2 regions of the Bacillus cereus group sp. BfR-BA-01430 genome follow, and region 1 is predicted to be linked to the other one. Evidence: predicted binding sites of a transcription regulator. Region 1 holds the regulator's gene; the other holds the start of a gene.

Region 1 (4,435 bases):
TCGATGGACGCCCCTTTTTCTTCGTCTCCGCCCATTCTTGATATTGACGATTTTCTTCTTTCGCTAAAGCCATCGCTTCTGACACTGTGCTTACTTTTTTCCTTGCCCAATGACCTGCAATCTTTTCAACATATGTTTTAGCAAGTTTCATATCAGAACGCAACATTACATAATAAATAAGAACATTCACAACTCCCGGTGCTAATTTTTGATTTAACATAACATCTTCGACAATTTGTAAATCTGCCTTTGTTGCCTCTGCGCCACCTGAAATTTCTTTTAATAACTGCTTTGGTGAAATTTCTTCTAATTGTTTTATTAACAACTCTTCTTGCGTAGAAGGTTCTTTCTCCACCATTGTTCGTGCTGAATGAGGCTGTACACGTTCACTTAATACCGGAAGTGCTTGTCCATGTTCAAATTGATACCAATCACGAGCCCCTTTACGAAGGCGTTCCATATCAATTGTTTGCATTTCCGTCATCGCACCAAGAACAATATTTTGCATGGATAACACATCCACTCCGTATACATAAGCTAGTGTAACGACGCATTCACGAACCTGTTCTGTAATTGATTTTTTAGGGACAAGCGCCGATAATCCTTCAACAAATAATGAAAAATCAAAGAAATCATTCCAAATCTTAGGTGCATTTCCCGTTTCACTTTGCGGCATCACTGTTGCCTTTGGAATGCGAAGTTCTTCTTGTACATGTTCAAACTGTTCCGGATTAAACGAACCAAATACATCATTAAAAGAATGGGTAACATTCTCATATGAAGTAAAATCAAACATTTCTTCTAAAAAATATTTTTTTACTTGGTTGTACTTCGTTCTACTTAACCTATTGTATAAGAAAATACTTAAAACAATATCATCAAAAAACTGTTTTGGAGATAATGGTGGTTGCAGTTCATATATAAACATACGAATGTCTTTTTCTTTTTTTATATAGACATTTAAAAGCCCAATTGCTTCTAACTTTCTTCGTTCCTCATATATTTCAGGAAGCTGCATTTGCATGGTTACCATAAGAGAGTGGTGCGTATTCTCTTTTCCAAACAAGCGATCTTGTTCCAACTCTCCCCACAGCGTCATGTATAAACTAAAAGCTTTGCTACCTACTAAAGGTTGATATAGCATGGTTAATACTTTCCGGTCATAGCTATGCAACAACCCTTTTGCACTTACTTTATAACGATCAATTGGCAATAGCTCCATCCATGACTGTTTTTCCATCCTTGAAATTCCTTTCTTTCATCCATTCTAACCTAACATCCACCATGCGTTCACCTTATAGAACTTCTTAGTGAAAAAGAGCTATTAGCTTACGCTTCTAGCTCTCTTATCCCGTTATTCGCAAATCAGATTTTTACCCTGCTATTTCAAGGCAGTAAAACTCCCATCTTAAGATTCAGAGAGAAACAAGGGAGATAACGGCCCATAATAACCCAATCAGCGCGAGATGAAGCCACGTTTATCATTGCGAGGCAAAAACCTCATCTTACTCTCTCTCTTTTTGCAGTATATCTTTTAATTCTTCAATAAACACATTTAAATCTTTAAATTGGCGATATACCGAAGCAAATCGTACGTAAGCAACATCATCGATATCCCTTAATGCTTCCATTACAATCTCACCAATCATATCACTTTTTACTTCCGATATCCCTAGATTCCGAAGCTCACGCTCTACATTTTGCGTTACTTCTTCTAATTGCTTTAAAGAGACCGGTCGTTTTTCACAAGCTTTAATTAAGCCACGTAAAATCTTTTCTTTATTAAATTCTTCTCGTGTACCTTCTTTTTTTACAACAATAAGAGGTGGTTCTTCCACTCGTTCAAATGTTGTAAATCGGTTTAAACAACTTTCACATTCTCTCCTTCTTCGAATAGAGCGTCCTTCATCTACTGGACGTGAATCCAACACTCTCGTACCATTATGAAAACAGGATGGACAACGCAACGTATTCACTCCCTTACAAAATAATCTTTACTCTTTTTCATTTCTCTACACGTAAATATATATCCACATTATATAACTTATTTATCTGTGCTTACCACTTTAAACTCATTTTATATAAACTAAAAAAGAGGTGTATTATACACCTCTTTACATTTTAAATCAATTATGTTCTTTTTTAAAGAGCTTTTGTTTCTCTTTGCTTAATTTCGAAGCTACCTGTACCTCGAGGAAGCTCGATGCTCTCACGCGTTTTCGCATTTAAGCCTTCTGCAATATATTCTGCAGCAACATTTGGATCGATACGATCCCCGCAAGTATAAACATCAATACTCGCATAGCCGTGTTCTGGAAAGCTGTGAATTGTTAAGTGTGATTCTGAAATAATTACAACTCCACTTACACCCTGCGGTGCAAACTTATGAAAAGCAACCTCACGTACTTCAGCACCAGCTCTTAGCGCTGCATCCACAAACAATTGTTCAATAAACGGCATATCATTAAGCTTGTCGAAATCGCAATCCCAAAGTTCAGCGATTACGTGACGACCCATAGTGTCCATAGTATCCATTCTACAGTTCCCCCTTATAAATTTAATCTAACTGTTCGAATTGAAAACTAATTTGCAATTTGGCTTGCTCCACTACCACGGGGGAAAGTTAGTCCAGAGAGGTCCTAACCCTTTAAGTAGTGACTACGTACCTCAGCTCTTAAGTTTACGAGTGTTAGTATACTTTGTTTATTTTCATTTTGCAACAACAGTTTTTTCGATTTTTTGTCAAATTCTCTTCTTTACTTTTCCCAAAACGAAATAAACGATTCACAAATACAGTAATCACAATGTTTCTAAGTATGTATCTGACTTAACAATATATTTATATAACTTTTTCATTTTTTTGAAAAGGAAAAAGAAGGCAAGCAATCGCTTGCCTTCTCATTTTTCCACTTAAATATGTTGAACATTTTCTTGTTTTGCTAGTTCTGCAGTAACTAATTTCACAAGATCGACAACACGGCGAGAGTAGCCCCACTCATTATCGTACCAAGCAAGAACTTTTACTTTACGTTCAGCCATTACCATTGTGGATAAACCATCAATAATCGCTGAGTGTGTATTCGTATTAAAGTCAATAGAAACTAAAGGCTCTTCACTGAACTCAATAATTCCTTTCATTGTACCATTTGCAGCTGTTTTAAACGCTTCATTAATGTCCTCAACTGTTACATCACGTTTTAAATCAACTACTAAGTCAACAAGAGACACGTTTGGTGTTGGAACGCGAAGCGCCATACCGTGAAGTTTTCCATTTAAATGTGGAAGAACTTTCGCTAATGCTTTTGCAGCTCCTGTTGTTGTAGGAATGATAGACTGCCCACAAGCGCGTGCTCTTCGTAAATCTTTATGTGGATTATCAATATTTTTTTGGTCATTTGTATAAGCGTGAACAGTTGTCATTAAACCGTTTTCAATTCCGAACTGTTCATCTAACACCTTCACAACAGGTGCTAAACAGTTTGTTGTACAAGATGCATTTGAAATAACTGTATGTTTTGTTACATCTAATTGTTCTTCATTTACACCAACTACAACTGTTACATCTTCATTTTTACCAGGCGCTGTTAAAATAACTTTTTTCGCACCAGCTTCTACATGAAGAACCGCTTTTTCTTTTGCATTAAATTTACCAGTTGCTTCAATTACAACTTCTACACCTAGTTCTTTCCAAGGCAATTCTTTTGGATCGCGATTGTTTAGAAGGCGAATCATTTTCCCATCCACTAGTAAATGATCTTCAAACGCTTCAATTGTTCCATCAAACTTTCCATGAATTGTATCATACTTAATCAAATGTGCTAATGTTTCCGCTGGATAGCTTGCATTGATCGCCACAATTTCGAATGCGCTTTCTTTTATTGCCTGACGAAATACCATTCTTCCAATACGTCCAAAACCATTAATTGCCACACGAATCATAATATGTTATCCCCCTTGAATGCGTTATACTATTTATCTCCAATCCCAATAATAGTATAACACAAAAAGAGGATATGTCACTAAGCATTTTCATTAATTTCAAAATTTTTTAGTTAATAATGCCCCATTCCTTTAAAATCCGCTCCAATTGTCCTTTTGTCTCAGCAATTGTGCCATCATTATAGATAACTTTATCTCCTAATGTTATCTTTTCTGCTAGCGGCATTTGTGAATGAATCCTCGCTTTCGCTTCTTCTTCTGAAAAACCATTTCGCTTCATTAAACGTTCTAATTGTACACGCGGTGAAACTGCTACAACTAAAACATGATCTACAAGATTTGTTAATTTCCCTTCAAACAAAAGGGGAATATCTAGCACAACCGCTTGTACTCCTTCATTTATGTACCGATCCTTTTGTTCATTCATCTCTTTACGCACAGCAGGGTGAGCAATTCCATTTAATTGCATTCGTTTTTCTTCATTATGAAATACAAT
Region 2 (4,435 bases), on a different contig from region 1:
CCTTTGTTTTCCATTAAATACACAAGAAGTTCAAATTCCTTATGCGTTAATATAATTTCCTCTCCATTTACAAAGACTGTTCGCGACAGTCGATTGATATCAATTCCAGCTACAGATAGCATATTGTCTTCGGCAACACCTACCGCCCCATCTGCTCGTTTTAATAATGTTTTCGCACGCGCTACTAACACTTTCGGACTGAATGGTTTTGTTACATACTCATCTGCCCCTAACTCAAATCCTAACAATGTATCATCTTCATCAGAGCGCGCTGTTAGCATAATAATCGGTACCGCTGATTCTTTACGAATACGACGACAAACAGACCATCCATCAATTTCTGGCAACATAATATCTAACATAATTAAATCAATTGTATGTTCAGCAAATAATTCTAACGCTTGTTTCCCGTCCTCTGCTTCGATTACTTCAAAGCCTTCATTGCGAAAATAATCGCTCACAATTTCGCGTAGTCTTCTTTCATCTTCAACAAGTAATACCGTTTTATTCATCTGACCTATCCCGCCTTTTTACTCTTTCAATCGAATAATACGTTGATTGGAGCTTCCGCGAAATGGAAGTGTTAAATCCCTTTTATCGAGTTCAAACCTTCCATCGACCAGAACATCCCCATACTGTAACAATTCTATCATATCATTATTTTGAGAGTTCTGTATCTCTTCTAACATATAACCTGTGTAAATCCATAAATTTTTCTTTAAATCTTTTACTCCTTTTGCTACTTTTTTTACTTCTGCAGCTTGAAGGAATGGATCTCCACCTGAAAATGTTACATCAGTAAGCGGATTTGTGGCAATCTCTTTTATAATTTCTTCTGCGGTCATTTCTGTCCCATTACAAATATTCCAAGACTGTGGATTATGGCAGCCAATACAACGATGCGGACAGCCCGCAAAAAATACAACTGTCCGCAATCCTTCTCCATCTACTACACTATCATGAATCACATTCATTACTCTCATTTATGCTTCACCCGATCCGCTTCTTCCCTACGTTTTGCGCTATTCCACTTCGACATATCTCCTACTAAATACCCAGTAATACGACGAATCCTTTCGATTTCATGCTCATTTTCGTTCTCACAACTTGGGCACTCATTTTCAATTACACCATGATAACCACAGCACTTACAACGGTCCACAGGATGATTGATTGATCCGTATCCTACTCCATACTGCGACATCGCTTGTACAATTTGTTTTAATGCTTTTATATTATGAACGGCAGCACCATCTAATTCAATGTACGTAATATGTCCCCCATTGCAAAGTTCATGAAAAGGCCCTTCTAATCGAATTTTTTTCACAGCTTGAATAGGATAATACACCGGAATATGAAATGAATTTGTATAGTAATTACGATTTGTTACCCCACTTATACTCCCAAACTCCTCTCGATCCTTTTTCACGAACTTTCCAGAAAGCCCTTCGGCCGGCGTTGCAATTAACGTAAAATTCAAATTGTGTTTCTCTGTTGCCTCGTCCATTTTCTGTCTCATAAACCGAACAATTTCATACCCAAGTTGCCAAGTATCTTCATCTTCTCCATGGTGTTTCCCAGTTAAAGCAACTAAACATTCCGCAAGGCCAATAAAACCGATGCTAAGCGTACCTTGCTTTAAAATTTCAGCTACAGAATCTTCAGATTGTAACTTCTCTCCACCACGCCATACTCCTTGTGAATATAAAAACTGAAAATCCCTTGCCTTTTTTGTGCATTGGTAAGCAAATCTTTCTAACAGTTGACGAACACCAAGATCTAGATAATACTGTAATGCCTCAAAAAATGCTTCTTTCGATCCACTAATCAATGCTAATTTTACTAAATTGATAGATGTAAAAGAGAGATTGCCTCTTCCAATTGCATTTTCCTCTCCATGAATATTACTCATCACACGAGTTCTACACCCCATATAACACGCTTCACTTTCATGACTTCCATCATAATAAGCAGCATTAAACGGTGCATCTAAAAATGAGAAATTCGGGAATAATCGCTCTGCTGTCGTTTCTAATGCTAATTCAAATAAATCATAGTTCGGATCACTCTTTTCAAAATTCACACCTTTTTTCAATTTAAAAATTTGAATAGGAAAAATCGGTGTTTCTCCTGCTCCTAAGCCGGCTTGCGTTGCCCGTAACAATTGTTTCATTAATAGTCTTCCTTCTTTTGATGTTTCTGTTCCGTAATTAATAGAAATAAACGGTACTTGCCCACCACCACGACTATGCATACTATTGGAATTATGAATAAAAGCTTCACATGCTTGGTACGTGTCATTTTCTGTTTCTTTCCATGCAAACTCTTCTATTTGTTCCTCTTGTAATGGATATTTCTCTAATCGTTTTTTATTTCTCTCAAATGTTTTTTTTACATACGGCGCTAAATCAACATCAAATAACGCAAACGATTGTCCACCATGCTGCATATTTTGATTAGCCTGAAAAATAATAGAAGCAAGCGCCAATGCACTTTTTATGTCTTGCGGTTCTCTCATATGACCGTGTCCTGTATGAAATCCATTCTTCAACATTTGTGCTAATGGGATTTGTGAACAGGTTGTCGTACCTGTCACATAAAAATCTAAATCATGTGGATATAATATATTTTGCTTAATCGCTTTTCTCACTTGATCCGATAATAATGTTTCTACTGTATAATATTTTGCACTTTCTGAAGCCAATGTTCCCATCATTCCCATTGGAGATCGTCCATCAACATTTGCATTTTCTTGCATTAAATCTTGTTCATGACCGTGGACAATTGTCTCAAAAACCTTCATAAGTTCTTCCTCACGTCTACTTTTTGTCATCATTATTACACCCTCCAACTATATCTTGTTACTCATATAACAAAATGATACAACATATAGCCGTAATGATACTGTGAGAAATGTAACATTCCTGTGAAAGTTTTTTTAAGAAACATAGACTGATCCTTTTACAAAAAAGAAATGTGATCTTTACAAATGTATGGTACAATATACGGGAAAAACTCTTTTTACCCTTTATCAACACATTTGAATAAAGGAGACTGAACTTATGTTTATTACATACCTTTTATTGATCGTTGCCTACTTGCTTGGCTCGATTCCATTTGCACTTGTAGTCGGGAAGATTGGTTATGGAATCGACATTCGTGAACATGGTAGCGGAAATTTAGGAGGAACGAATACATTTCGTACATTAGGGAAAAAAGCCGGCTTTCTCGTTACAATTGCCGACATTTTAAAAGGAACATTAGCAACAGGCTTGCCGCTTATTTTTAGCTTAGATATCCATCCGCTTTGGTTTGGATTAGCCGCAGTTCTCGGGCACGTATATCCGATCTTCGCAAGATTTCGCGGTGGAAAAGCAGTTGCCACTTCTGCTGGGGTACTATTATGTTATGCACCCATTATTTTTGCAATATTAGCTGTTGTCTTTTTCACCCTTCTATTTACCACGAGATATGTATCTCTTTCTTCTATGGTAACAGCAATCGTAGCTGTTATCGCATCAATTGTGAATGGGGATAAGATCTTTATTGTTGCAATGTGTTTATTAGCTGGTATGGTAATTTATAGACATCGTGCAAATATTGGACGAATTATAAATAAAACTGAACCAAAGGCAAATTTTACGAAGAAACAAAAGTAAGATAATGACCCACATAACGCAAAAAGAAAACGCAAAGCATATTAATAGCGTCTTTTTGCGTTATTTTTTATACTAATATAAAAGCCATATTATTTGGAGGAACTATACATGAATCTTTCTGTAACAAAAGAAGCTGCAACTTGGTACAAAGAAGAATTAAACTTACAATCTGGCGATACAATTCGCTTTTTCGTCCAATACGGTGGTTGTAGTACAGTACAAAAAGGATTTTCTTTAGGTATGCGTAAAGATGAGCCGGCACAACCTGCTGCTAAAACCCAAGAAGAAGGAATTACATTCTTTATTGAAAGTGATGATGAATGGTACTTTGATGGTCATAATTTATCCGTTACTTTTAACAAAGGCGATGATTTTCCACAATTCAATTACGAGAAATAAAAAAAGCGTGGCAAATGCCACGTTTTTTATTTTTTCTTAATTTCTTCATATTTTGCATACCATTCTGGATATAGTTTCTTAAAAGATACTGGGCGAAACCCCTCTTTTTTAGCACAAATATTTGTTGTTGTCGCTGTAATACAAAGATCTCCGTCACCATTATAAATTTCATAGCCATATACAACGCGAAGCGGGCTCACGGAATCAACCCATGTTTTTACAATTGCTTTTTCACCGTAACGCATTGCTTTACGATAGGAAATTTGCAAATCTAAGACAGGAGAAATAATCCCTTCTTTCTCCATTTCAACATATGAGAATCCTAAATCTTGTATTAATTTCGTACGCCCTAACTCCAGCCATACTAAATAGTTAGA

The links. The regulator NrdR, encoded in region 1, represses ribonucleotide reductase genes. The targets are predictions, from matches to a motif close to AACACNATATATNGTGTT.
Positions count from the first base shown of each region.
Region 2: the regulator NrdR is predicted to act here: its motif matches at 2,880-2,897, upstream of MR058_RS07715 (anaerobic ribonucleoside triphosphate reductase).

Region 1 covers NZ_JAKUEW010000018.1:28,236-32,670, reverse strand. Annotated here, with positions in the region: gene MR058_RS20245 (replication initiation and membrane attachment family protein) at 1-1,240, opposite strand, end outside; gene nrdR (transcriptional regulator NrdR) at 1,506-1,967, opposite strand; gene speD (adenosylmethionine decarboxylase) at 2,143-2,526, opposite strand; gene MR058_RS20230 (glyceraldehyde-3-phosphate dehydrogenase) at 2,911-3,939, opposite strand; gene coaE (dephospho-CoA kinase) at 4,049-4,435, opposite strand, start outside.
Region 2 covers NZ_JAKUEW010000002.1:671,206-675,640, forward strand. Annotated here, with positions in the region: gene MR058_RS07705 (response regulator transcription factor) at 1-512, opposite strand, end outside; gene nrdG (anaerobic ribonucleoside-triphosphate reductase activating protein) at 531-983, opposite strand; gene MR058_RS07715 (anaerobic ribonucleoside triphosphate reductase) at 980-2,836, opposite strand; gene plsY (glycerol-3-phosphate 1-O-acyltransferase PlsY) at 3,063-3,659, shown strand; gene MR058_RS07725 (HesB/YadR/YfhF family protein) at 3,768-4,058, shown strand; gene MR058_RS07730 (acyl-CoA thioesterase) at 4,085-4,435, opposite strand, start outside.